DNA from 3 places in the Cytobacillus spongiae genome. Region 3 is predicted to be linked to each of the others. Evidence: riboswitches for the same ligand, from Rfam matches in the RefSeq annotation. Region 3 holds a riboswitch; each other region holds the start of a gene.
What was found. Region 3 has a riboswitch for cyclic di-GMP ahead of LS684_RS20155 (hypothetical protein). Riboswitches for the same ligand answer to the same signal wherever they lie in the genome.
Positions count from the first base shown of each region.

Region 1 (8,417 bases), 690 kb from region 3:
AATCAAGATAAGTGCTTTCCGCTTGGCGACCTCTTCCACTAATTTCACCACTAGCCTTTGAAGCTCACGCATTGGGATTTCCTCCCCTTTGCGCACTGCTTCAAACGCATCTTGAACCACCTTAATGGCATCAATCCATGTAGGAACATTGACCATTTCCTCCATAGTAATCCCGCGACTCTCAGCATCTTCAACGAAGATATAACGAATATCCATCGCTTTTAATTTTTGTAAGTAGGTAGGATGAATGGTCCGACCCTCAGCAAGCAGCACGCGCCGATGACGATCATACACTGGCCTCGCTAACTGCATGAGCAACTCGTTGTATTCATCTATGCTAATCAATCTCATGTATCGCTTGTCGCCCCTCTTTCCACCACTCTTTACTCTAGTATACAAATCCATGCAATAGCTTGTCACTACCAACCGCTCAAAATTATCAGGAAAATTTAGTGAGGCGAAAGGAATGTGGCGCGATATGATAATGACGTATATGGAGCGACGGCTTAATGGTGGGTTGGAGGGGGGGCTTACGATGATGGATGCTTTCTTTGGGACGAGGTTAGCTGGATTAGGCTGGGTTGATGTAGTTTTGGGTTATCCTGTCCGAATCATACGCCTCTTCGGACTCCGATTGCACTTTTTCCGATTTCTCTGTCCGAACCAAGGGCCACTTCGGACTCCGATCTGACTTTTTCTGGGTAGTGTAAATTATTTTGTGTAAATGATTGAACATGTGCTTGATAGTCAACAATAATCTTACCTACTAGGGGGATAGGGCAATGCTGGGGAGCAACCCGAGCACCAAGTGGGGTTCTGTACAAAAGGAAGAGAGGATTTTCCTCTCTTTTTCCCTTTTGGGAGAACCTAAAGCGATAAACCCTTAAGGCATTGCCCTAATACGTAGGAATGCTAGGACAGAACTTATTTCCCAAGCCGACCAGCGAACATGATTTCAAACTGTTGCCTACATTCCATCCACCCTGGTACAGGTACAGTCCATCGGTCTGTCACCCCCATAGTGGCCAGAAAAACAATCTTACGTAAAGAATTATCTGTTGGATAAGCTGTTTTGGTTTTCGTAACTTTTCTTAACTGCCTATGGAAAGCTTCAATAGTATTCGTTGTATAAATCAGTTTTCTTATCTCTACTGGATAGGAGAAATAAGTAGTTAACTCCAACCAATTTGTTTCCCATGATTTAATAATTGCAGGATACTTCTGTCCCCACTGTTCTTTGAAATCTTGAAAAGCACTTTCAGCTTTTTCTAAAGTAACCGCTTTATAAACTAACTTTAAATCAGCCATAAGTTCTTTGCGGTATTTCATAGGGACACCTTTTACATTGTTTCGTAATTGATGAATAATACATGACTGTATATCTGTCTTTGGGAACGTAGCGCTAATCGCCTCAGAAAAGCCTGAAAGCCCGTCCTTACAAACAATAAGAATGTCTTCAACTCCTCTGCTTTTAAGATCCTGGCAGACATTCAGCCAGAAGCTAGCGCTCTCATCCTCACCAATCCAGATTCCAAGTATATCCTTAATACCATCGGTATTAATCCCTAATACCGTGTATGCGGCTTTACTAACAATTCGATTTTCATGCTTTACCTTAAAATGAATAGCGTCTAAAAACACGATAGGATAAACAGGTTCTAGTAGACGAGACTGCCACTCATAGACCAGGGGTAAAATCTTATCTGTGACTTTACTGACCAAACTTGGTGAAACATTGACTCCGTAGATATCTTTCATGTGTTGCTCGATATCTCGAGTAGACATTCCCTTAGAATAGAGAGCAATAATTTGATCTTCAAGTCCATTGATAGAAGTTTCATACTTCTTGATAATCTGTGGCTCATATTCACCTTTTCGATCCCTAGGTATACTAAGAGGAGTCTCTCCAAGCTTTGTTTTAATCGACTTTTTACTATATCCATTACGACTATTTCCTGTATTATTCCCAGAAGAATCATGCTTGGAATAACCTAGATGTTCCTCAATTTCAGCCTCAAATACCTGTTGAAGTGTTTCTCTAAACAATTCTTTCATCATCATATGAATATCATCAACAGTTTGGCATTGACTAGCTAATTCTCTTACAGTTAGATCTCGAAAACTTTGCATAAACGACCATCTCCTTTAATGGAAAGTATATCCATTTACACAAAATTTTATACGCTCTCTCTTTTTTCGCTTTCCTTGTCCGAACCCAGCACCTCTTCGGACACATTTCACTCTTTTTCCGCTTTCCCTGTCCGAACTAAGGGCCACTTCGGACTCCATTCACTCTTTTTTCGCTTTCCCTGTCCGAACCCAGCACCTCTTCGGACACATTTCACTCTTTTTACGCTTTTCCTGTCCGAACCAATGGCCACTTCGGACTCCGATCTCGCTTTTTCCGCTTTCCCTGTCCGAACCATGCACCTCTTCCTACTCGGCTAACACTTTCCCACAATATAACCCGAACTTCTTACCCCTCTTGATCCGTCAAAATAACTGGACCTTCTTTTGTTATCGCAATGGTATGTTCAAACTGGGCAGAAAGTTTTCCATCTGTTGTTCTAGCTGTCCAGCCATTGGCGTCCATCTTCGTTTGGTATACCCCAAGGTTAATCATGGGTTCAATCGTAAAAACCATGCCTTCCTTGATACGAGGGCCTTTCCCTGGGAGACCGAAATGAGGGACATCTGGCTTTTCGTGAATCGAGGCACCAATCCCATGGCCAATAAAGTCACGAACGACAGAGAAACCTTCTCCTTCTGCATACGTTTGAATTGCATGGCCGATATCGCCAATTCGCTGGCCCATTTGACTGGCTTCGATTCCTTTATACAATGCATCCTTTGTCACTTTTAACAGCTGTGATGCTTCATCTGATACTTCTCCTACTGCATAGCTCCAAGCCGAATCCGCTAAAGCTCCATTTAGGTTGACTACCATATCAATTGTGACAATATCTCCTTCTTTTAACGCCTCTTTGCGAGGGAAGCCATGGCATACCTCGTCATTTATACTAGCGCAGGTCGCATATTCATAACCCTTATACCCTTTTTGCTGTGGAGTAGCCCCATGCTTCTTTAAAAAACCCTCAACAAATTGATCGATTTCCCATGTTGATACACCTGGAGCAATCATTTTGGCAATTTCTTTATGGCAAGCAGCCAATACTTCTCCTGCTTTTTTCATCATTTCTATTTCACGCTTCGATTTTAACACAATCATAATATTCCCTACCTTTCAGTCACTTTTACATTAGAGTATGATTCATCTCCTTCATTTTATCGCTAGAATGCGACAATATCAAAAGAATGGTCAGTTGATGTGTGCCCATTTTCATTACACTCAATTTAAGCTTCGTAACACAAAGCCTCATATAAATAGCCCTCCTAAAAAGGAGAGCTCCAACGTAACTTTATACGTTTGCTGTATTCTTGCCCCCAACAATCTGTTCAAAGTATATGAGTGCAAGCATATCTTCATCGACCCATTGATTCTCTCCCCAAGTTTCGTTTAGAAAGATTTTCGCTACTGCTTCTTTCCGCTCTCCCCCGAGTGCAGCATCTTGCAATGCTACTAGACTTTCATAGATTTTTGTCATAAGCTTTGCTACTCTTTTGCAGTGATATGTTTTCGTATCTTGATTTCCTAGCGATACAAAGCTTATAAGCTCGTGTAATTGCTTCATGCCTTTTTGAATGGGAGCAGTGTGTGCTTGAAGTCTTTCAGGCAACTGAATCAACTCGTCTGTCATGACTTCTAAAAATAATGTATGAGCTTCATAATATTCAATCAATCGAAGTACTTCAAGACCTAGTATATTTGCCGTTCCTTCCCAAACTGTCAGCACCTGAGCATCTCGTAATAGTCTAGGGGTAACGAAATCCTCAATATACCCATTTCCACCAAACATCTCAATCGCCTCATGAGAAAAGTGGATCGCTTGTTCAGCTGATTCCATTTTCAACAAGGCAATCAATAATCGGGTCATTACTTCATCTTGCTTATTCCCCGCCAGTGCTGTTACTTGATCAAACAGGTTTACGAGTGAAAAGATCGCACTTGTTTCCACCTCCTGCTTAACGGCTAGCTTGACTAACGATTCTTTCACCATTGGGAAATCAGCTAAGAACCCACCAAACGTGTGTCTCGAAAACGCATAATTTCTCGCTTCTAAAAAAGCTCTTCTCATAATTCCAGCAGAAGCAATCGCATTACAAATCCGGGATAAGTTAAGTGCCTCCATCATATAATAGATTCCCTTGTTCATCTCACCAACTAAATAAGCCTCTGCTCCGTGAAAAACAACCTCTCCCGATGGAACTGCACGTACACCTAACTTGTCTTTTAACCTTCTAATTTCTAGATTATTCAATTTGCCATTGTCCGTCCTCCATGGAACAAGAAAGAGACTTAAGCCTTTTGTCCCCTTAGGACTTCCTTCACAACGAGCTAAAATCATTGCCACACCACATGCCCCTGCATTTGATGCGAAATATTTTTCCCCATAAATTCTATAATGACCATCTTCTAATCTTGCTTGAACTTCATTCGCTCCAACATCTGATCCGCCTTGACGCTCGGTTAAAAAGGTTGCTCCTTCATACAACTCCACTTCACCAGTGGATATCACATGGGGAAGATACTTTTCCTTTAACTTCTTATCTGCATAATGATCAATTAGGTACGCTGTCGCCATCGTTAATGTCACTGGACAATAAAATCCAGGTTCAGAGTGGGAAAGAAGGTACCCTTGAGCATATGAGTAAAGATAATTCCCCTTTTTATTTAATTCAGGGATTTCCTTATGTACATAGCCCACTATTCCAACTTGATACGTTTGCTCAACCGTTTTTTTGTACCCCTCATTTACCCAAACATGCGATATATCCTCACCGTACTGGTCAAACTTAATTAACCTTGGCTGTCCCTCTCGATCGGTATGTACGGCCCTTTGATCAATTTCGGTCCCGCATAGTTCACCAAAACGGGTTAATTCCTCTTCTGCCCACTTGAAAAAATTCTCTTCTAAGTACTTTTTTAATATAAATGATAAATTAGGATCCTCTTGAAAAAAATTCACATCGTACCCCCTTTTAATAATTAGAATTTTCTGTTATTAATATTATCAATCAATCCCTAATAAACATCAACAGGATAGGAGCTTTTCTAAATATTGTAAACTAGTTAATTGTTTCGGTTTACGATATGTTATACTAACTTATAGAACATTTCCCACATCAATCTATGGAACTACGTTAACAAATTTGCTAATATGAAAATAATTAGACAGATAAAGGTGAGTGACAGATCGATGATTGGAGATCGTGTAAAAAAGCTAAGACAAGAAAAAGAAATGTCTCTATCAGAATTAGCAGAGCAAGCCGGTGTCGCCAAATCGTACTTAAGCTCATTAGAAAGGAATCTACAAACGAATCCTTCCATCCAATTCCTTGAAAAGATATCCAATGTTCTAGGTGTGTCTGTTGACCAGCTCATACATGATCAGCATTCTACAGATGAGCTCGATTCTGACTGGATCAATATCATTAAAGAAGCGATGGATTCTGGAGTAACGAAGGACGAATTTCGTGAATTCCTAGAATTCCAAAAGTGGAAAACGAAGCAAAATCAATAAAGTAAGAGCCATTAGGTTGTTCCTAAGTGGCTCTTGCTTGCGAAGCCCATTAATATAAAAAAGCATTTCCCAAAAGATCAACTTCTTCCAAGAAACACTTAAGTGCTGATATGGTATTTAGTTGTTACTCTTAAGCGGTTTCTTCACGATAAACTCCTTTACATTTTCTTTTCTTAGAAACTCTCTAATTTGATCAAGTTCAATTCCCATCCGTTTTGCCTCTAACATTAACCTCACCCAGTCATTATCTAGGTTTTTGCTAAAGTTCCTATTCTTCACTAGTTTATTCCCCCTAAAATACGTAGCGTATTCCAGGCAACCCAGCCATCATAGTATGAATACATACCTTAGATCTGTGATTTTGCGCCCTTATTTTTCAATAAGTATGCCTTTTTCTAGTTAAGACCTCCATAGCTTCTAATACTATCTTACACAATATCTGCAATGAAAATTGGCACTTCTTGTAAGGTTTGAATATTTTGTGACCATGACAAAACTACACCATTCACCAAATTCTCTTAAAAAATTTATTATAATCAGTTTGGACTCCATTTTTTCTGTTATTTACCTTTACCTAAACATAGGTAATTCTGTTAGATTCCTTACACTTCTGTCGAATTCTTTTTTTATTTTTTATGATGGTAATAGGAAATAAGTCCTTTAGGATGACTGACGAAAGGGGTTCGTGTATTGGTGGAGCTTCTTCGTAAACGGCCACGGATATATTGGAATACGTTCTAATGTCACCGCATCAAAAAATGGATAGCCTGTTAAATCATTCCCACAAATGGGACAAATCCATTTACCTACTTCACTGCTGCTAAAGGATGGACGATTACATTTCGTACAATTTTTTCTGTACATGGATTCCCTCCAATTAAGAAGCATCAATCTTTGTTTTTCTATAATAGATCAAGAGTAGAGCTCCTCCTGCGCTAAGGAAGACAACACTTGTTAATAAGAAATTAAACGTATTAGTAGCTGTATTAGGGAGTTTGTCTTTCATTACTGGTGTCACTAAGATATCATCATCTGTTGGATTGGGTGGATCATCGTTTGGGGCTTCTGGAGTTGTTACACTGTCTATTTCCTCTGCATAGAACTTGAGCACAAATTCAGCCTGTGATCCCTGGTAGCTATTTCCCAGCTCATAAGGCATTGTTACTTGAAACATCAATGTTTCCTTTTGACCTTTTGCTAAATTTCTAGGAGTAACTCCTTTAAACTCTTTTACTTTCCCCTCATAGAGCACTTTTGAACCGCTAAGGACAAGAAAGTCTAACTGCTCAAATAACCCTTTAACTGACTTGCTATTCTCAATAACGGTCGTATAGGAAAAATCTTTATTCCCATCATTTACAATCGTAATCTCTCTCGGCATCCAATCTCCTGGCTTGATATTATGAATCATGTATTCAATTCCATTTGACTGGATTGTAATTTCCATCTCATCCTTAGCTTCATCAGCTAAAACAAGGATTGGAAATAATGAATAGGTTATCACTAGTAGGAAAATCAGCAATGGCTTTGCCAAAGGTCTAATATTCATGGCATTACCTCACTTATAATAATTAGTAGAAAAAGGCAGGATAGTCCATCCCACCTTTTCTCTTTTAAAAAAATCCTATTTTCTTTCTCCTGCACCTTGTTTTCCTTCGAATGTCCATTTAAGCTGCAAAGAATCGCCTTGGAAATGGTTTTGATCATTGCCATTATCAACAAACTCAAATTGAACATACAACTTATCTGATGTTCCAGCCTTCAAGCCATCATTTTCTTCAAGGAAAGGAACAAATATTTTGTTTTCTACAGCATCTGGAGTCATCGACTTTAAGTCAAATAAAGTTGTACTGTAGATCACATGACTTGCTGGAATAGAACCTGGAGGAGCTGTCTCTTTATCAGAGTTGTATAAGAAGTTTACTCGGATATGCTTTCCAAAGTCATCACCAGCATTATCTCCTGCACCTGTAACTGTATAATCGGTCTTTAACAATACTCGAGCAATATCCAATGACCCATTATTGTGGAGGTTGAAACTACGCGTCATCCAATCTCCAGGCTTTAAATTGCCGATATCAATGATGGTAGTCGGAGATGCATTTAAGTCTAATGTACCTGCAGTAAATTTGCTTGTCGTTTCTGCAGTATCATTAAAGTAAGCAAATGTTCCTCCACCAATTAAAGATAAACCTAATGCTGCTGACGCAATCCCCATACCTAATTTTGTTTTAATACTCATATTCATTTTCCTCCTCTACCCTCTTCGGGTATGTAATATATATATTGACCCTTATGTTTCCATAAGGTGACCAACCTTGTTAGACCGTTTCTTCGTTTGATGCGGACTTCTTTGTTTTTGAATCAATTTCCCTTATTGTTTGGTAAATGCTGAAGCCAGCATAGCCAATTAAGAAAATTCCAGGGATGATCAGCAGCATTGCACTACCTGCTGGTGATTTACTGAAATCAATAAAATATCCTAAATAAGGAATCGTAAAGCCCGAATACTTAGCGACAACATTATCTGATAGGACGGGAGTCAAATCCTTTGATTTGTTGTTATCCCCTCTTGTTTCATAGAGAATGTTGTTACCACTCTCAATCACTCCCACAATTCGATGGGTAGTTAATTTCTCAGGGCCATCTTGGTATGTGATAATGTCATCCACTTTTAAATTCTTTTTTTCATTTTCTACAAGTGGTTTAACACCAATTACGGACCCTGTTTTAAAGGTAGGCTCCATCGAACCAGATAAAACAGACTTTAGTTGA
Region 1 is NZ_CP089997.1:615,799-624,215, reverse strand. Features, by position in the region: gene LS684_RS03280 (HD-GYP domain-containing protein) at 1-351, opposite strand, end outside; gene LS684_RS03275 (IS256 family transposase) at 925-2,130, opposite strand; gene map (type I methionyl aminopeptidase) at 2,477-3,229, opposite strand; gene LS684_RS03265 (acyl-CoA dehydrogenase family protein) at 3,420-5,087, opposite strand; gene LS684_RS03260 (helix-turn-helix domain-containing protein) at 5,319-5,642, shown strand; gene LS684_RS03255 (anti-repressor SinI family protein) at 5,760-5,921, opposite strand; cyclic di-GMP riboswitch class I at 5,954-6,042, opposite strand; gene LS684_RS03250 (endonuclease Q family protein) at 6,303-6,506, opposite strand; gene LS684_RS03245 (M73 family metallopeptidase) at 6,520-7,191, opposite strand; gene LS684_RS03240 (CalY family protein) at 7,267-7,884, opposite strand; gene sipW (signal peptidase I SipW) at 7,964-8,417, opposite strand, start outside.
Region 1: another riboswitch for cyclic di-GMP. It lies ahead of LS684_RS03255 (anti-repressor SinI family protein); the one in region 3 lies ahead of LS684_RS20155 (hypothetical protein).

Region 2 (8,417 bases), 450 kb from region 3:
CCCAGTAATTGTTTATATGCTAGTCATTTCTCTAATGGCTTTATCAGCCATCCGAACGAGAAATATGACGGCTGCTGTTGGTAGTGTACTATTTGTCCTCTCTGACTCTATTCTCTCTTGGAGTCTATTTGTTACAAGCTTTGCCTATTCAGAGGTGCTGATCATGACCACCTACTACTTAGCCCAATTTCTGATTGCAAGCAGCCTCTCTACTATTACTCGTAATCCTAGGCATTCTGAAAGCATATTAAAATCTTCCTTCTAAAAGAAACAAGGACGGCCCATGTAAGATGAGCCGTCCTTTGTTTCTTTCTATATATAAATTTATTTTACAGCCTCTTTTGATAAGACATTCACTGGTATCAAGACTCGTTTTCCCTTTAATTCTCCTCGGTGCGTTTTTGTTAATGAAAAAAGAATACATCCTGCCATGACAATGATACTTCCAACACCTTGAAGAACCGTCATTTTTTCTCCAAGAAATAGATAAGCAAGCATGGCTGTGAAAACAGGATTAAAGTTTAAGAACAATCCTGAAGTGCTTGGTCCTAGCTGATTGACACCAATATTCCAAAAAACCATACACAAAACGGTCGAAATAAGGCCTGTATAGAGGATGGATTGGACAAAAGGTATATCAATTGCAGAAACGGCAAACGTAGGTATTGTAAATGGAATGAGAACAAGCAGGCCAAAAATTCCCGAATAAAGGATGGACATCATAGGAGTAACCATTCTCATTGCCCATTTGCTACAAACCGAATAGATCCCCCACATCCCTACAGCTACCAGCATATAGAGATCCCCTTTATTAAACGATAAAGAGACAAGCATTTCAAAATTCCCTTTAGAGAGAACAAGTAGAACTCCAAACAGAGAAATGATCATTGATAATAGTTGATACCCATTTACCCTTTCCTTAAGAAAAAGATAAGAGATGGCTGCGATCGAAAACATGTTTAAGGTAGATATTAGTCCCACATTGGTTGCAGACGTATTTTCCAGCGCCATAAATTGCAGCGCTTGGAATAATGCCACACCCGTTACCCCCATCAAGACTAAAGGAAGAATCGATTGTTTAGGAGGAATGAGCTTTTTTTCTTTCCACCAAACCATTGGTATTAAACAAATGACTGCAATTCCCCACCTTAAGAACGTCAAGGTTCCTGGAGATGCATATTCAACGAGGGTTTTCCCTACTATAAAATTTCCACCCCACAGAAGACTTGTTAACAGCATCAATAAATAATATTTCACGTCATTAAGCTCCTTTACTTTGCCGCTCAAACTCCTGCTAAGGGAAATGAATCGAACAAGGAATGAAAGAGCCATTGTGCACAATGACATCGTTATATGAATTATTTTAACATTTTTAGTAGTGAACAAAAGAAAATTTTGTATTATAATAAATATTAGAAATAAAATAAAGTTTTTTATCGTATATAATTTTAATAATTCATATTTTAATTAGGTTTTAGATTGTTTTTTGAATGATTGAAAAGGAGAAATCACAATGGAATCCATTGTAAGTAGAGTATTAGATCATGTAGACATTCAAATTCTAGATTGGCTTCAAAAGGATGGTCAGCTTAGCAATCTCGAAATATCAAAACGGGTGAAATTATCAGCACCAGCTGTTCATGCTAGAATTAAGCGTTTAGAAAGTGATGGGTATATTAAAAACCAGGTAGCTATATTAAATCACGAGAAGCTTGGATTCGATCTCCTTTGTTTTGTTTTTATGAGTACGAATGTTCATGAAGCTGAAAAGCTGTCATCATTAGAAAAGTCGCTCTATTCCATGAAGGAAGTGATGGAATGTCATTGCTTAACAGGTGAGTATGATTATCTTTTGAAGGTTGCTTGTAGGGACAGGAAAGGACTTGAGGAATTTATTAGAAGATTGAATGAAATCGGCGTTACCAAAATTCAAACGAGCTTGGCCTTACGCGAAATTAAGGATTCCACGTTTTTACCTATTCTAGAAGACTAATTCATCCATTTTTGTTAATTGAGACCTTCTACCTACTGTCATAATCTGCTATGATAGAGGTAACATAAAGAACGAATAGAATAGCAGTTATTCTAACTATTGGAAGTGTGTTATGGAGAATAGGTTAGGGAAGTATAATTATAAAGAGATCATTGAGATGGAACATACTTTACAGGATTCGATTGAATTAATCCCCTTCCCTACACTCATAGGGAAAGATGGATTTTTTGTATACGCGAATCAGCTTGCCGTTTCGTTATTTCAAGCTGAAGATGTAACAGAAATTATTGGAACGTGCGCTTCAGATTTTGCTCATCCTGAATATCTGAGAGAAATTATTAAAGATATGGACTTAGGTCAGCAGCGAAAAGGACGAGCATTTAATCAAAAAAAAATCCTTACATTGAAGAAAAATATATTAAATATAGAATCATCCCTCATACCGTTCGAGATTAATGGAGAAAACCTTGATTATGTTGTAATTAAGAGCTATACAGACCTTTCCGATATTAAGGCGAAATATACAATGCATCAAAAGTATTATCAGACGCTTATTGATAATTCCATTGATACCGTAGCCATTGTTACGAATTGTATATTCAAATATATTAACAAAGCAGGTATGCACTTATTAGGAGCAAAGCATGAGAATGAAATTTTAGGTAAATCGTTTTTAAATTTCCTATCCTCGGCCTATCATCATGATTTCATTACCAAATCAACAGAAATTCTGAGCACTCAAGAGATTACAATGAAAAATGAATGGGAGATGCTAAGCTTAAACGGAGATATCCGCTATATTGAATCGGTTATTATGCCCTTTATGATGGAAGATAAGCCTTCCTTACAGGTGATCATTCGAGACATCACCGAGCATAAAAAGAGCTTAGAGCATACAATCCAAAGCGAGAAGCTATTATCGGTTGGACAGCTTTCTGCCGGAATAGCTCATGAAATTAGAAACCCTTTAACTTCTATAAAGGGACTATTACAATTATTAGATAATCGATTTCTAGAATCGGACACATTATTCTTAGATATCATTAAAGATGAAATTGACAAGATTGAAAGAATCACGGGAGAAATGCTTTCTCTCGCTAAACCACAGGCCATTATTTATAACATTAATAATATGATCACACTTGTGAAGGAAGTTGTTATATTAATGGATTCTCAAGCAAGTATGAAAAATATAGATATACAGCTTGTCTTTGATGGAAAAGAAGATGACTATTTCTGTAATTGCGATAAATCACGAATTAAACAAGTCTTTATTAACTTAATCAAGAATGCAATTGATGCGATGCATAGTAGTGGAACAATTACCATTCACGTGTATTGCGATCAGAAACAGAACATATCCGTAGATATTACGGATGAAGGCTGCGGAATTCCGGCTCGTTTAATCGAGAGCATTAAGGAACCTTTCTTCACAACAAAAGGAACTGGCTCTGGTCTAGGACTTACGATCTGTTATAAAATTGTAAAAGAGCATCAAGGAGAAATTGATGTGAAATCAATAGAGAACGAAGGAACAACATTTACCATCAAACTACCTTCTCAATCAAAAAAACCTCACTGAGTAACTCAGTGAGGTTTTTTTTAGAATGGGAATGATGTCATATCAATAAATGCCAATGCTTCCTTTTCATCGATAAAGGCCTTCACTTTATCTGCCGTGCCTGTAGTTCTAGAAATACGATTCACTTGCATTTGTGTAATTACATCCTTACAAATGACTACGTTTTTCTCAACATTTTGAGCCACTGTATTCATTAGATCAGACCAAATTTCTTGAACATCCTGCTTATATGGTCCATTTAAATCGCGATTATCAACAATAAAGTATTTAATACTAGGACTGCTAATTTCTTTTTTTACCCTAGCAGAAATATCTTTTGCTTCTTCTACTGTAATCGATGTTGTAGTAGCTCTCCAGTAGTATGCGCCATTGTGAGTTTTTGTAACAGCTTTTGATGTAATTGACATAGTTTTTTCTCCTCTTAATGTAAATTTATATTATGAACTTAAACCATTTTCCACAAAAATATCATACGCAGCATACACAGCGTTAATCGCTTTTGGGAACCCAGTATAAGGTGCACAATGAAAAATGATTTCTAAAATTTCTTCCTTGGATAAGCCTGCATGTAAAGCGGCATTAATGTGGAATCTAAAAGCAGATTCTGTATTCCCTTGTGAAATTAAAACCGCAAGTGTAATGATTTCTTGCTGTTTTAAATCTAATATATTTCTTTCATAAATTTCTTTGTGTAGTTTTGTAGCTAATTCGCCGAGATCAGGAAATATTTCTTGTAGATCCTTCATAATGGAAACGCCTTTTTTTCCAGCGAGCTTCTCAACACTTTTTAGTTCTTCTTTCATTTGTGACACTTCTTTCAACTCCTAACAGTTTACCCTCTCGAAAGAGTGGGCGGAATTTCTTCTTGATCGACCATCACTTCGATCACACTTGGACCCATTTGATAGTTTACTGCTTGTTTTAATGCCTCCGTTAGATCCTCTTTATTCCAACATTTAAAGGATAAGGCACCCATTGCTTCACTGAATTTCTTCACATCTAATTCGTGCTGAAAGATGGTCCCAACTGCTTTGCCCACATTCTTTGACATCCCTTTGTCCACCATATCAAGTCTACCATTATTAAAAACAATCATAATGGGAGCAACCTTCATATCAACTGCCGTTGACACCTCATTCCCATGCATAAAAAAGCATCCATCCCCTGTTAAACAGACAATATTCCGATGCGGCTGATTCACTTTTGCTCCAATACTGTACCCAATGGCATGCCCCATCGCTCCGAATACATCATCAAAAAAGAAGGTACCTGGTTGGGATAAGGATAAGCTTTGAATCGCATAAAATGAGTGACTACCATCATCCCCAAAGAATACCGTATCCTCAGGAAGGATTTCCCTAATTGTATGAATCACTTCTTTTGCTAGCATTCGATCTGAAGAACTATCTGTCTCACTCATCACATCTTCCATAAATGGTAGTGTTGAAGATATACTTCTCTTAATCTCCCTATTCGTTAGCTCGAGCAAAGACCTAATATTATCTTTCGCATTACCAAGGATGGACTTTGTATCGACTGGAATCGACTTAGCTATGAACGTATAGTCATAATCAAACTGGATAACTTGATCAGGATATCGATCCTGGCTAATCCCCACAATTGACATATCGGAAAGCTTGGATCCAATGACAATCATAAGATCACACTTCTTTTTCAAGAACTCATTTGATTTCGAAGATCCACCTAAGCCAAATCCATCTAATGACAGAGGGTGAGTAGTTGGAAACGTTCCTTTTCCACCAGGTGTGGTCATTACTGGAATGTGAAATGCTTCTGCTAATGCAATAACCTCTTCATAGGCATCAGATGAATGGACTCCTTTCCCCAGTACCATAACTGGCCTTTGAGCATTCGTTATAGAATTTAAAGCTTGCTGCAAGTCCTCTTTAGGAGCAATCATATGGTGCATAGCATTTGGTATGTTTACAGTAAATGCTTCAGTCTCTTCTATTAATACATCCATCGGAATCGAAAGATGTACAGGTCCCTTCACTCCAGATAAAGCTTTCTCAATCGCATGTGTAAAGAGATTCTCAAAAGATTCTGCTCTTTCAACTCTGGCGCTAAACTTCGTAACAGGCTCAAACATCTTTACCAAGTCCGTTCCAAATGGAGTCGAATCTTGGCCAAAAGGTCTACCAATAGACTTTGCAGAGGGCTGTCCTGTAAGAAAAACTACAGGTAAATGCCAAGCTTTCGCTTGAGCAGCTGCCGTTAATAAGTTCGTACCGCCAGGACCTGATGTACCAATTGCGACCCCAATATGGTTATTCATTAGAGAATATCCCGAAGCAATATATCCAGCTCCTCCTTCATGCCGAGTTAAATTGAAACGGATTCCCGCATTCTCTAACTCTAGTAGGATTGGAACTACCGCTTTTCCTGGGATTCCAAAAACATCTGTTACTCCCATTCTTTTCAAGTTCATTGTTAGGATTTCAGCAACTTTTCTCATCTAGGCAAAACTCCTTTATCAAGTGAAAAAACAAAAAACGCCCCAAAAAGCACAAATAGGGCGTCATCACAAATAAAAAGTGCAACCCAGCCATCATAGTAGTTTGTTACCTTAGACCTGTAGGCTTTGCGTCCTCGACTTTCGACGAGTTTGCCCTATTAGTAAAAATATTATCGAATATTGTCATTTTATCCAATATCTTCTTTTTTTTCAATGAAAAACACTTCGATTTTCATAACTTTTACAATTCACCTAGTTGCAAAGAACTAGAAAGGTGTTTTAGGAACGTTCTTTTCTATTCATGAATGAAAATCCCAACATGTTGCTCATTAATTTGCACATATTTCATATGTTCATCTTTTCCAAATAAAAAGCGATTTACTAACAGATGGTTCCTCAGTAAGGATTCATACTCTTGTATAGTATCTTGAACAGACCCTGTGGCATCGATTGTAATATTCACTCTCTTCTCAACAGGTAAGGATAATTCTTTTCGATAGTTTTGAACTGCTCGAATCAATTCTCTTGCGAACCCTTCCCTTTTTAGCTCCTCATTAATCGTTGTATCTAGCAATACTGTGAATAATCGATTGGATGCAAGCTCCCTATTTCCGTCAGCGTATTTTTCAATCACTACATCTGACAAATCTATTTTTACAGCTTCCCCATTTGGCAATTGTACAGAAATGCCTCCATCCTTTAATGCCGCTTTAGCTGATTCTGAGTCTAAGCCTTCTAAATATAGATGAACGTATGTTGTATGATTTCCTAGTTTAGGTCCTGCCGTCCCGAAATGAAGCTTAAGTGAATACCGAAGGGTTTCTGAAGGTATAGTAGTTATCACCTCTTTAACATTTACTTCTTCTTCAATAATACGTGTGAAATCCTTCAGGAACTCAAGTTCACCCCCTTCATCAGTAGACATAATAACTAATTTTGAAAGCGGTTGTTTTGTTTTAATACCAGTTGCATTTCTTACGGAGCGAGCCAGCTCCACGACTTGAAGTACACCTCCCATTTGTTGTTCTAGTACTTCATCTATTTGATGAACATTCACTTCTGGAAAGTTAGATAAATGAACACTACTTCCTGTTAAATTTCGATAAATATCATCTGCAACAAACGGCGTGAATGGAGCTAACAACTGACATAGTTTTACTTGTACCTCGTATAAGGTGTGGAATGCTGCCAGCTTATCCTCACTTATTCCTTCACTCCAAAATCGCTCCCGTGATCTACGGATATACCAATTACTTACTTCATCTACAAAGCTTAGTAACTCCCTTGCAGCACTTGTTATCTCATACTTTTCTAATAGCTTTTTAACATCTTTTATGACGGTATTTAACCTAGATAAGACCCATTGATCTAAAAGCGTATTTGTACCTTTCTGACTTTTTTCCGAAGCGAACTGATCGATGCTTGCATATAGGGAGTAAAAGGAGTGAATGTTCACGAATGTATCTACCAATTTAGATTTAGCCTGACTCACTACTTGTTTTGAAAATTTCTTATTGCTCCATGGGGCACTGTCAGCTAGTAGAGCCCATCTTAGTGCGTCAGCGCCAAACTCTTCAATGAGTTCTACTGGATTCATGACATTCCCTTTGCTCTTAGACATCTTTCGCCCAGCCTCATCTAAAATATGCCCTAGTGAGAGAACCCGCTTATAGGGAACCTTGCCTGTAAATAGTGTAGAAACAGCGAGCAAGCTGTAAAACCAACCTCTCGTTTGATCCACACCCTCCGCAATTACATCCGCTGGAAATTGTTTCTCAAATAATTCCTTGTTTTCAAATGGGTAATGATATTGGGCAAATGGCATTGAACCACTATCAAACCATACATCAATGACTTCTTTCGTACGAACCATTTCCTCCCCACAGCATGAACACCTTAATCGAACTTGATCTACATATGGTTTATGAAGCTCAATGTCAGCAGATATCTCATGTGTGGCATACTTCCTCATATCGGCTAAGCTTAAAGGGGCATACTGATGGTGGCAGGATTGACATTCCCAAATATTAAGTGGAGTTCCCCAGTACCGGTTTCGTCCAAGATTCCAATCCACCATATGATCTAAGAAATTTCCAAATCGTCCATCCTTTATATGAGCTGGATGCCATGTAACTGCATCATTGTTTTGCTTCATCATCTCTTTCATGGCAGTTGTTTGGATAAACCATCCTTCCATCGCATAGTACAGCAATGGAGAATCACATCGCCAGCAGTGGGGATAGCTATGCCCATACTTTTCTTTATCAAATAACAAGCCTTTTGCGGCAAGCATTTTAATAATATCCACATCGCAATCCTTTACAAATCTACCAGCAAGCTCTATAACTTCCTCAGTATAGCAACCT
Region 2 is NZ_CP089997.1:3,574,629-3,583,045, forward strand. Features, by position in the region: gene LS684_RS18110 (lysoplasmalogenase) at 1-265, shown strand, start outside; gene LS684_RS18115 (DMT family transporter) at 325-1,239, opposite strand; gene LS684_RS18120 (Lrp/AsnC family transcriptional regulator) at 1,514-1,993, shown strand; gene LS684_RS18125 (ATP-binding protein) at 2,106-3,575, shown strand; gene LS684_RS18130 (hypothetical protein) at 3,596-3,982, opposite strand; gene LS684_RS18135 (carboxymuconolactone decarboxylase family protein) at 4,013-4,378, opposite strand; gene LS684_RS18140 (thiamine pyrophosphate-binding protein) at 4,408-6,051, opposite strand; cyclic di-GMP riboswitch class I at 6,129-6,216, opposite strand; gene ileS (isoleucine--tRNA ligase) at 6,347-8,417, opposite strand, start outside.
Region 2: another riboswitch for cyclic di-GMP. It lies ahead of LS684_RS18140 (thiamine pyrophosphate-binding protein); the one in region 3 lies ahead of LS684_RS20155 (hypothetical protein).

Region 3 (8,417 bases):
ATCCTCTTAGATCCTAAATTTATGGAGCAAAAAGGAGTTCGGTCCATTATTGACCAAGATGCAAGAGTCGGGCACAAAAGTAAGACCTCTCATTTCTTCGGGTACAAAACAGAATTTATGATTACAACGGAAGATCGAATTATTACTGCCGTTCACGTAGATAATGGCGCTTATGTGGATGGAAGGCAATTTAATGAGTTATTTGAGTTAACAAAAAAATGTGGCGTAAATATAAGGAAAGTCTTAGGAGATAAAGCGTATTTCCGAAAGCCGATACTCGACAAAATTAAAGAGGTAGAAGCCAAGGCCTACATACCTGTAAGTGAAATGGCTTACAAAATTGATGAGAGTTGTTTCATTACAATAAAGATTCTGATGAGTGGTTTTGTGTTCAAGGAAATCACACGGTAAAGATGTATTATAAAAAAAGAAAACACAGAGAGTCTTACCGATACTATTTCGAAAAAGAACCATGCAGGAACTGTCCAATGCGGGATAATTGTATAACTGGTAAAACGGTAGGGAGAGTTTTGGAAGTTGGAGTCAACACCCCAGAATTTTATGAATACAGCCAAGAACAAAAAAAGGCAGAATTTAAAGAGGAATACAGGAAAAGAGCTTGCCAGGAATGGAAAAATGGTGAGATGAAGAATTTCCATGGGCTAGATCGTGCCAGAGGGTACGGTCTAAAAAGCATGACCTTACAAGCCAAATTGACTGCATTAGCAGTCAATTTAAAGAGGATAGCAGCCATACTATCCTCTAAAAAAGGTACATACATTCATATTTCCTCCATTTTCTGTACATTTCATTTTAAATAAGATGATTTTCGTATCATGTGAGCTCAAAAGATGGCTTTAAAACCCATTTTTTCAGTAGGCTCTACCTGACCCCATGTCCCGCACTCTATAACAACATGACTTTAATATGACCAATCGATTAAACGAAAAGGATGCATTGTTTCAAAAAGAAAGGATGCATCCTTTTGTATTCTACATTCATATAAAACCGAGACATGTTACCTGACCCCATGTCCCCCCTTGATTTTCAACTTGGCCACCAATTCCAATTCGACTGGGGAGAGGCGGACATTATCCTTCAGGGTCGAATACAAAGAGTTTATCTCTTCTGTATACAGCTATCGGCAAGCCGCTTACGATTTGTTCGTGCTTATCTACACGAGAAACAAGAAGCTTTCTTGGATGGTTTCGTTCATGCGTTTGAATTTTTTGGAGGTGTTCCGACTGAAGGACTATTTGATAATTTAAAAACAGTTGTACTAAAAAATCTCCAAGGACGAGATCGACTCGAACAAGAATCGTTCATAGCCCTTCAGGCGCATTATTTATTTAAAGCTGAATTCTGTAATGTACGCTCTGGTAATGAAAAAGGGCGAGTTGAAGGAACAGTGAGTTATATTCGAAGAAACGCCCTTGTCCCAAAACCAGAGGTACAGTCTTTAGAAAAGTTAAACCAATACCTTTCGGAATGGTGTTTACAAGAGGCCAAACAAAGGAAAGTTCCCTTTTCAAAGGAATCAGTTTTTGATATGTGGGAAAAAGAAAAACTCCAATTGCATCCGTTGCCAGAGAACCGATTTGAAGCTTGTAAGTTAGTGTCTTGCCAAGTAAGCAAAACATCTCTCATTACGATTGATACTAATCAATATTCAGTTCCCTGTAGTTATGTCGGCCAAGCTGTATGGGTAAAAAATTTTGTAGATCGAGTGATCATTGTGGCTCAAAATCAAGTGATCGCTGAATATAACAGATCTTATGTACGAAATCAAATGATTACTGTGTTGGATCACTATCTTGAAGTATTACTTAAAAAGCCACGTGCCATTCGAGATGCTCATGCGTTTCAATCATCTGATATTCCAGATGTATTCAGGCGTTTCCATCGAAAAATGAGAGAACAAGAAGGTGCAAGTGGGGATCGTAAGTTTATAAGACTTCTCCTTCTCCACCCAGAAATTGGAATGGAGAAACTTACAAAAGCTTTACAATAGGCTGAAAAAACAAACATTTATCGTTATGAAGTAGTGCATGAAATTATTCAAAAGTTAACCAATGTTTCAAGTACAATCAATAATCTTCCCAAGGAAGTGACACCTATTAATTTACTAAACTATAAGATTAAACAATCTAATATAGCACAATATGGGCAATTAACGGGAGGACATTGAGATGACAACAGAATTATTACTAGACCATTTAACAAAACAATTAAGAATACCGACGATTCATAAACTATATCGTTCTCTCGCAAGAGAGGCTGAAGAACGAAATCTTAGCTATAAAGAATATTTACTTGCCTTATTAGAGGCAGAAATGGAAATTAGAGATGAAAACCAACAACAAAGGCGATTAAAACAGGCAAATTTCCCTGTACAGAAAACTTAAGATTCATATGATTTCAGTTTAATGCCAACCCTTAACCGCAACCGGTTTTTAACTCTTTCAAAAGGTGAATTTGTTGAAAAGAAAGAAAATATTTTTTTTCTGGGTAACAGTGGTACGGGTAAAACTCATTTAGCCAATGGACTCGGAATTGAAATGATAAAGAACGGATATAAAGTTAAATTTATTACAGCATCTGAATTAGTGGAAGAACTCTTAATGGCTAATGAAGAACATAAATTAGGGTCTTTAGAAAAGAAATGGCTCAAATTTGATGTGATCATTGTAGATGAGTTAGGCTATGTTCCATTTTCAAAAGTAGGATCTGAGTTACTTTTTCAATTCTTTTCGAGCAGATATGAACGCGCAAGCGTCATTATTACAACAAATCTAGAATTCACTGAATGGTTGATCGCCTCACCCACCGTTCACATATTCATTTATTAAACGGTGAATCTTATCGTTTTAGACAAAGTATGAAACAAAAAGAAGAAAGTTAGTGACGGAACGAAAACTGCGAGGTGTTTAGATGTCTTGCGCAAGACATCTAAACACCCAATACCTTCCATTTATGGGAGGTGAAATAAATACCGTGTCTCACTTTTGAAGTGATTACTCTGGCTCAAATTAATATTGACAAAAACAACTACATAGAAATGAATGTAATAAATAGAAGGAGAATGTTTGATTTACCTACGGCCTTTGTAGGTGGAGGAATAACAGGATTTTTTGGTTTATGGGGTGTACCATTTAACTTAGCCTATACTTTTTTTATGTATTATAGAGAGTAAGGAAACTGGAAAAAAAGCAGTCCCTGTTATTGGAGCGTTAGTTGGAGCTTTATCGGACACACATACAATGAATAAAATAAAATTATAAAAGGAGCAAATCTTCTTTATCATAAGAGATTTTTATTTGAAAAAGATATTAGAATAAGTGAACTTAATTCAAATTTTGATAAAAATCATAATTCCGATATATTGGACTACGATCAAATAATGAAAAAGGTAAGATCCTGATAAATTAGAGTAAAACGAGCTTGTAATTTGAAACAAGCTCGTTTACTTTTGCCAATGAATATGGTGAAAGAACTTCGGGAAATAGGGCCATATGCTCTTGATAGATATATGGAAAAAGGTTTTAGAGAATGGTCTTTCTGTAAAAGAAAGTCAATATTTATCGCAGTTTCTGGAGGTGACTTCCCTAGAATAAGAGGTATAATATTCCACTAAAATTAAAAGATGTTTTATAGCGTCTATGTTAGACAAACCTAATATATATATTCACCAATGAAAACAATTCGGGTTCAAACGTTAATCTGTCTCAGATACTTGGCTGATTAGATATAGTTCCTAAAGTAAGAGTTGAAAATATACTTAAAAGCTATATTCAATATTCGAAAAACATAGTAGTATATAAATAGGTAATTAATACTATATATTGGCAAACTGCTTGAAAGAGTGGGACGCAAAACTAAAGGGGCTAATCCTGGTATTTCCTGAGATGCCAGCCAGTTGCATCTAACTTAGATCTTCTAACGTCCCTTTTGGGGCGTTTTTTTAAAAGTAAATTCTATTGTTAATTCAGGAGAAATCGGAAATGAGGAACTAATATGGTTGTTGCTGCCATTAGTAAATATTTTTATCCGGGTGAATGTGCTATTTATGAATCAGGGGATGTTTTTGATTTTCAAAATAAGTCAATAGTTGGCACAAAGAGCTTTTGTATTACAAATCATGGAAGAGTATTTGCTCACGATACAGGTGGGATATTTGGTGAGGAACAAACAAAAATTTATGTGGATAGAATTGATGTTACGTTTAGTGATTATAATATCATTTTGTCCAATAAGAAAAGTAGCATAGTTTCTTTTGCTGCCACGGTATCTACTTCAGAGTTTGTTGAAATTTATGAGAAGGTTCCAGAAGATAAATTCGTTTGTAAGTGGAATGGAAAAATTCCTTGTATTTATACATACAGTGAAGAAATAGGTAATAGTACCAGCTATGCAAAATTAGATGAACTGCAAATAAAATCGAATAAACTAATGTTCGCTAAAGATAAGGAAACACTACCTTTTTATCGAATAAAGAGTGTTGTCCGAAAAATGAAATACCTAGAAATAAAAGGGGTCTTTTCTTTACATGGCTCAAATAAAACCACTCTAAAACTATATATATTTGATGAAAATCTAAAAAAAGAGATTATTGATAAGGTAAACAGTAACCCAAGCATTTTTCAGCAAATTGGGGCAATAACCGAAATTTATCCTACAACTCTATCTGCCACTTTTTCAGATGAAGTAATAAGGGATAAAGAAGTAACGATATGTTTCGACGCATCTACTATTTATTTTATAGATGAAAAAAAAACAACATGTTTAGGAACACTCTTACGTTCTTCTACCAATGCTTATTACAGTAAACTTGATGAAAAACTCGCGTTTGAATGTGGTGATTTTGTTTATGTAATAACAGTGATTGATGTAAATCTTAAAGAATATCTTATGAAGTACTTTATTAAAAGTACAAGAATCTTTATTAATAGACTTGGGAAGTTACATGGAGTATTTCATGGAGAAACATGGAAGCAACAAGAAGTTAATGCAATAACTGAAGGAAGGCATATTCGTTTAAGCACAACAAATACACAAAAGCTGCTTACGAAACTAGATCTCACCGAATGTGAAATTCTTAATGACGATAAAAAAATTTTTATAATACGCAAAAATCAAATAGCATTATTAAGATTGCACGAGTATAAGAATTTACATTTATTTACTCAGCCAGAAGAAAAAATTACCGCTACATTTTCATTTGGGTATAACGACAATGATGACCCGTTCTTTATCAAACAGGATGAAGAAAAAATCGTATTATCACAGAGTCCATCTTCTATGCAGTTTAAATATTACAATGAAAAGATTACTGACATTTCAATTAGTAAATATGGTGAAGATGAAACTTTCTTTTCTGAAATAAACATTAGTTTAAGAGATGAATCCAAAAGCCTTGTTATAAACGTACCAAACGCAATTATAAAAGACCTAATTTATAAGACCTATTATTTTTCAAAAAGAAAATCATTGGATTTGGTTTCTACTGAACAATTGTATTTGAGTTACAGCAGACAAGTAAATGATTACATTTTGTATCAGTATTACGGTCAGATTTTTGCAATGTATGAGGGGTTAAAAGACATTCAACAAGCTGAAAGTAATAAAGAGGTATTAAATAGAAAGATTATTAATTTTTTATATTATTCAATTAAGGCACTAAAAAACCATTTTGATACTGTTTCCATATACCTTCCTGCCTCATTGGAAAGGGAAATCCAAGAAATAGCTAATGATACTTTTCAAACTTCCACCAGTGCATATAAGAGTTTACAGCGAGGATTATTGGGCATAACAGGTCAAGTTAATCGAGCTCTAAATGAAATTGAGGGTTCGCTTTCAGCTGTTTCTTTTATGCTAATTAAAAGAGAAGATTATAACAATCTTGTAAAAGAAAAGACTAATAGAGATCTTGGGTTTTCAGGAGGAATGGCAGCACTAGGTGTTGCTACAATCGGTTTTAATCCCATCGCCCCAATGCTTATTCTTGGCGGAGTACTATCGGGAATAAATTCATTCTTTAGAGAAAGTGATGCTATAAAGCAGGAGGAATTACGCAAGCAAAATGAAGAGTACAGGGTTGATTTCTATGTTGGTAAATCCCTAGATGCGGTTGAACACCTTATTCACACTTTACTCCCATATTTTATATCTGAAACAAACGATTATGTCTTCCGTACATTCAATCTTGTAAGTCAACAGTATCAGGAACTTCTTGATACGCCCGAAGTAAAGGGAAATTTATTTACAAAAATATCGCAATACTATACATTCAAACAATTACCTATTGATTACTCGGTATTAATTAAGAAAAATGATTTAATTGGATTAACACATAGTTCAGTAAATAGAAGTGAAATGTTTATTGAGCAATTTCAAAGGGAGGTAATAGGAAATGTTCCAAAATCGATTGAGGCAACAACAATCAAATGATCCGTTTGAGAATATGGGAAAAATAGAAGAAAGACAAGAAATCGAGGGAAAAAATAATCCATTTGATAGAAATGAAACAGGAGAAGCAACTGCCCCAGGTACACATTTTGTTGATCCTCATTACGTTCAAGATCATACAAGAAGTGATGGTACACATGTGGATGGTTATTGGAGAGATGGAGATGGGAATACTCATCATGACCAAACCTTTGAAGAAGGTGGAGGTTATGATCGAACAAACCCGGATGGAGTTGTAACTAATAATTTGGGATTTGATTCTTAAAATGAGTGGAGAATACAATACAAAAACTTAGAAGCATCTTATTACTGTGTCTAATTTTTTGATATGTGGGATTTAATCTATTAGGCTATTTAGATACAGAAACACATAGAAAAGGCATCGGTAGGGGATCAGTTTACCAATGCCTTTTTGCCTCTTAAATAACCACGGTGAACCATACCACAAATAAAAGTAAAGTAAATATTAAACAAACTTCAATAGTACATTGTTGGTTTGTTCAATTTATAACAACGTGACTTTAATATGACCAATCGATTAAACGAAAAGGATGCATTGTTTCAAAAAGAAAGGATGCATCCTTTTTGTATTCTACATTCGTATGAAACCGGGACATGGTACCTGACCCCATGTCCCGCCATGTCCCGCCATGTCCCGCCATGTCCCGCCTGGAATCTATGTAGTCTTTTTCTCAACATTTTCGATGGTTTCTCCTCGCGGAAGTTTATACAATCTGCTCTTCGGTTCATAGATCTTTTGAGCCGGCCATAGTCCGTGATGTCCTGAAAATAGAAAGCTGATAAGACAAGCAACGAAAAAGTATTCCAGTCCTTTTCCGTTAAACATCTCCATTGCCAGGAGGAAAGCAGACAGAGGGGTATTGGTCCCTGCGCTAAAAACGGAAATTAACCCTAATGCAGCGAGAAAAGACAGCGGTAAATCGACAAAAGTATGTAACGCGTTGCCTAATGTGGCGCCAATGAAGAATAAAGGAATGGCTTCCCCGCCAACAAAGCCGCTACCTAGAGAAATCGCAGTAAAAATTAGTTTGGCCAGGAATGAGAATGGAGGGATTTCTTCTATGAAAGATTGTTCCAGCATTTCTATTCCCCGTCCGTTGTAGTCCTGTGAACCAATCATGAACGTTAAAGCTACCAATACGATTCCTCCAAAGAAGGCTCTTTTCATATGATTCTTCTTAAAAAATGTCTCAGAGAAATTTTGTATCCCGTGTCTCAACTGACAATATAAAACACTAATTAGGCTGAAGATTACGGATAAGACAAGTACTTTAAAAAACAGAATAAGTGATAGTTCCGGTATGCTTTGGATAGTGAATTCTTCGTGTTGATGTCCCCAGCATGCTGTTGTTACATAGTGTCCAACAAAGCTCGCCGTAAGGCATGGAACCATTGCTTCCAATCTCAATTTTCCTATTGAGGCCATCTCCATTCCGAAAACAACACCCGTAATGGGTGCCCCAAAGGCAGCACCGAAGCCTGCACTTATGCCACTCATCATGAGAATTTTCGAATCCAATTTGTTTACTTTAAAGAAGTTAATGACTGCAGTCGCTACACTTCCTCCCATTTGTACAGCTGCCCCTTCTCTCCCTGTTGATCCCCCTAACAAAACGGTGATGAAGGTTCCAATATACACGATGGGCCCCATTCGCACTGGCACTTTCTTTGTCCCATGAACGGCGTCGATTACCAAGTTATTTAATTCAGACGTGTCATGGTACGTATGATTCAAATAAACCTTCCCATAGTTCATATATAAGTAACCGATGATGATTCCTCCAAAGGGGAGGAGCAAGATAAGCCAATCGCTTTGTAATCGAACATTTCCAAGGTAATCATTCGTTTTTAAAAGGAAAGTAGTTGTCGAGCCGACAACTAAACCAACGATGCTTCCAAAGAAGCTCCATTGAGCAAAATTTGCAAAA
Region 3 is NZ_CP089997.1:4,024,502-4,032,918, reverse strand. Features, by position in the region: partial or broken gene LS684_RS20170 (transposase) at 1-821, shown strand, start outside; gene istA (IS21 family transposase) at 1,016-2,011, shown strand; partial or broken gene istB (IS21-like element helper ATPase IstB) at 2,190-2,849, shown strand; cyclic di-GMP riboswitch class I at 3,835-3,924, shown strand; gene LS684_RS20155 (hypothetical protein) at 4,015-6,450, shown strand; gene LS684_RS20150 (hypothetical protein) at 6,413-6,733, shown strand; gene LS684_RS20145 (chloride channel protein) at 7,145-8,417, opposite strand, start outside.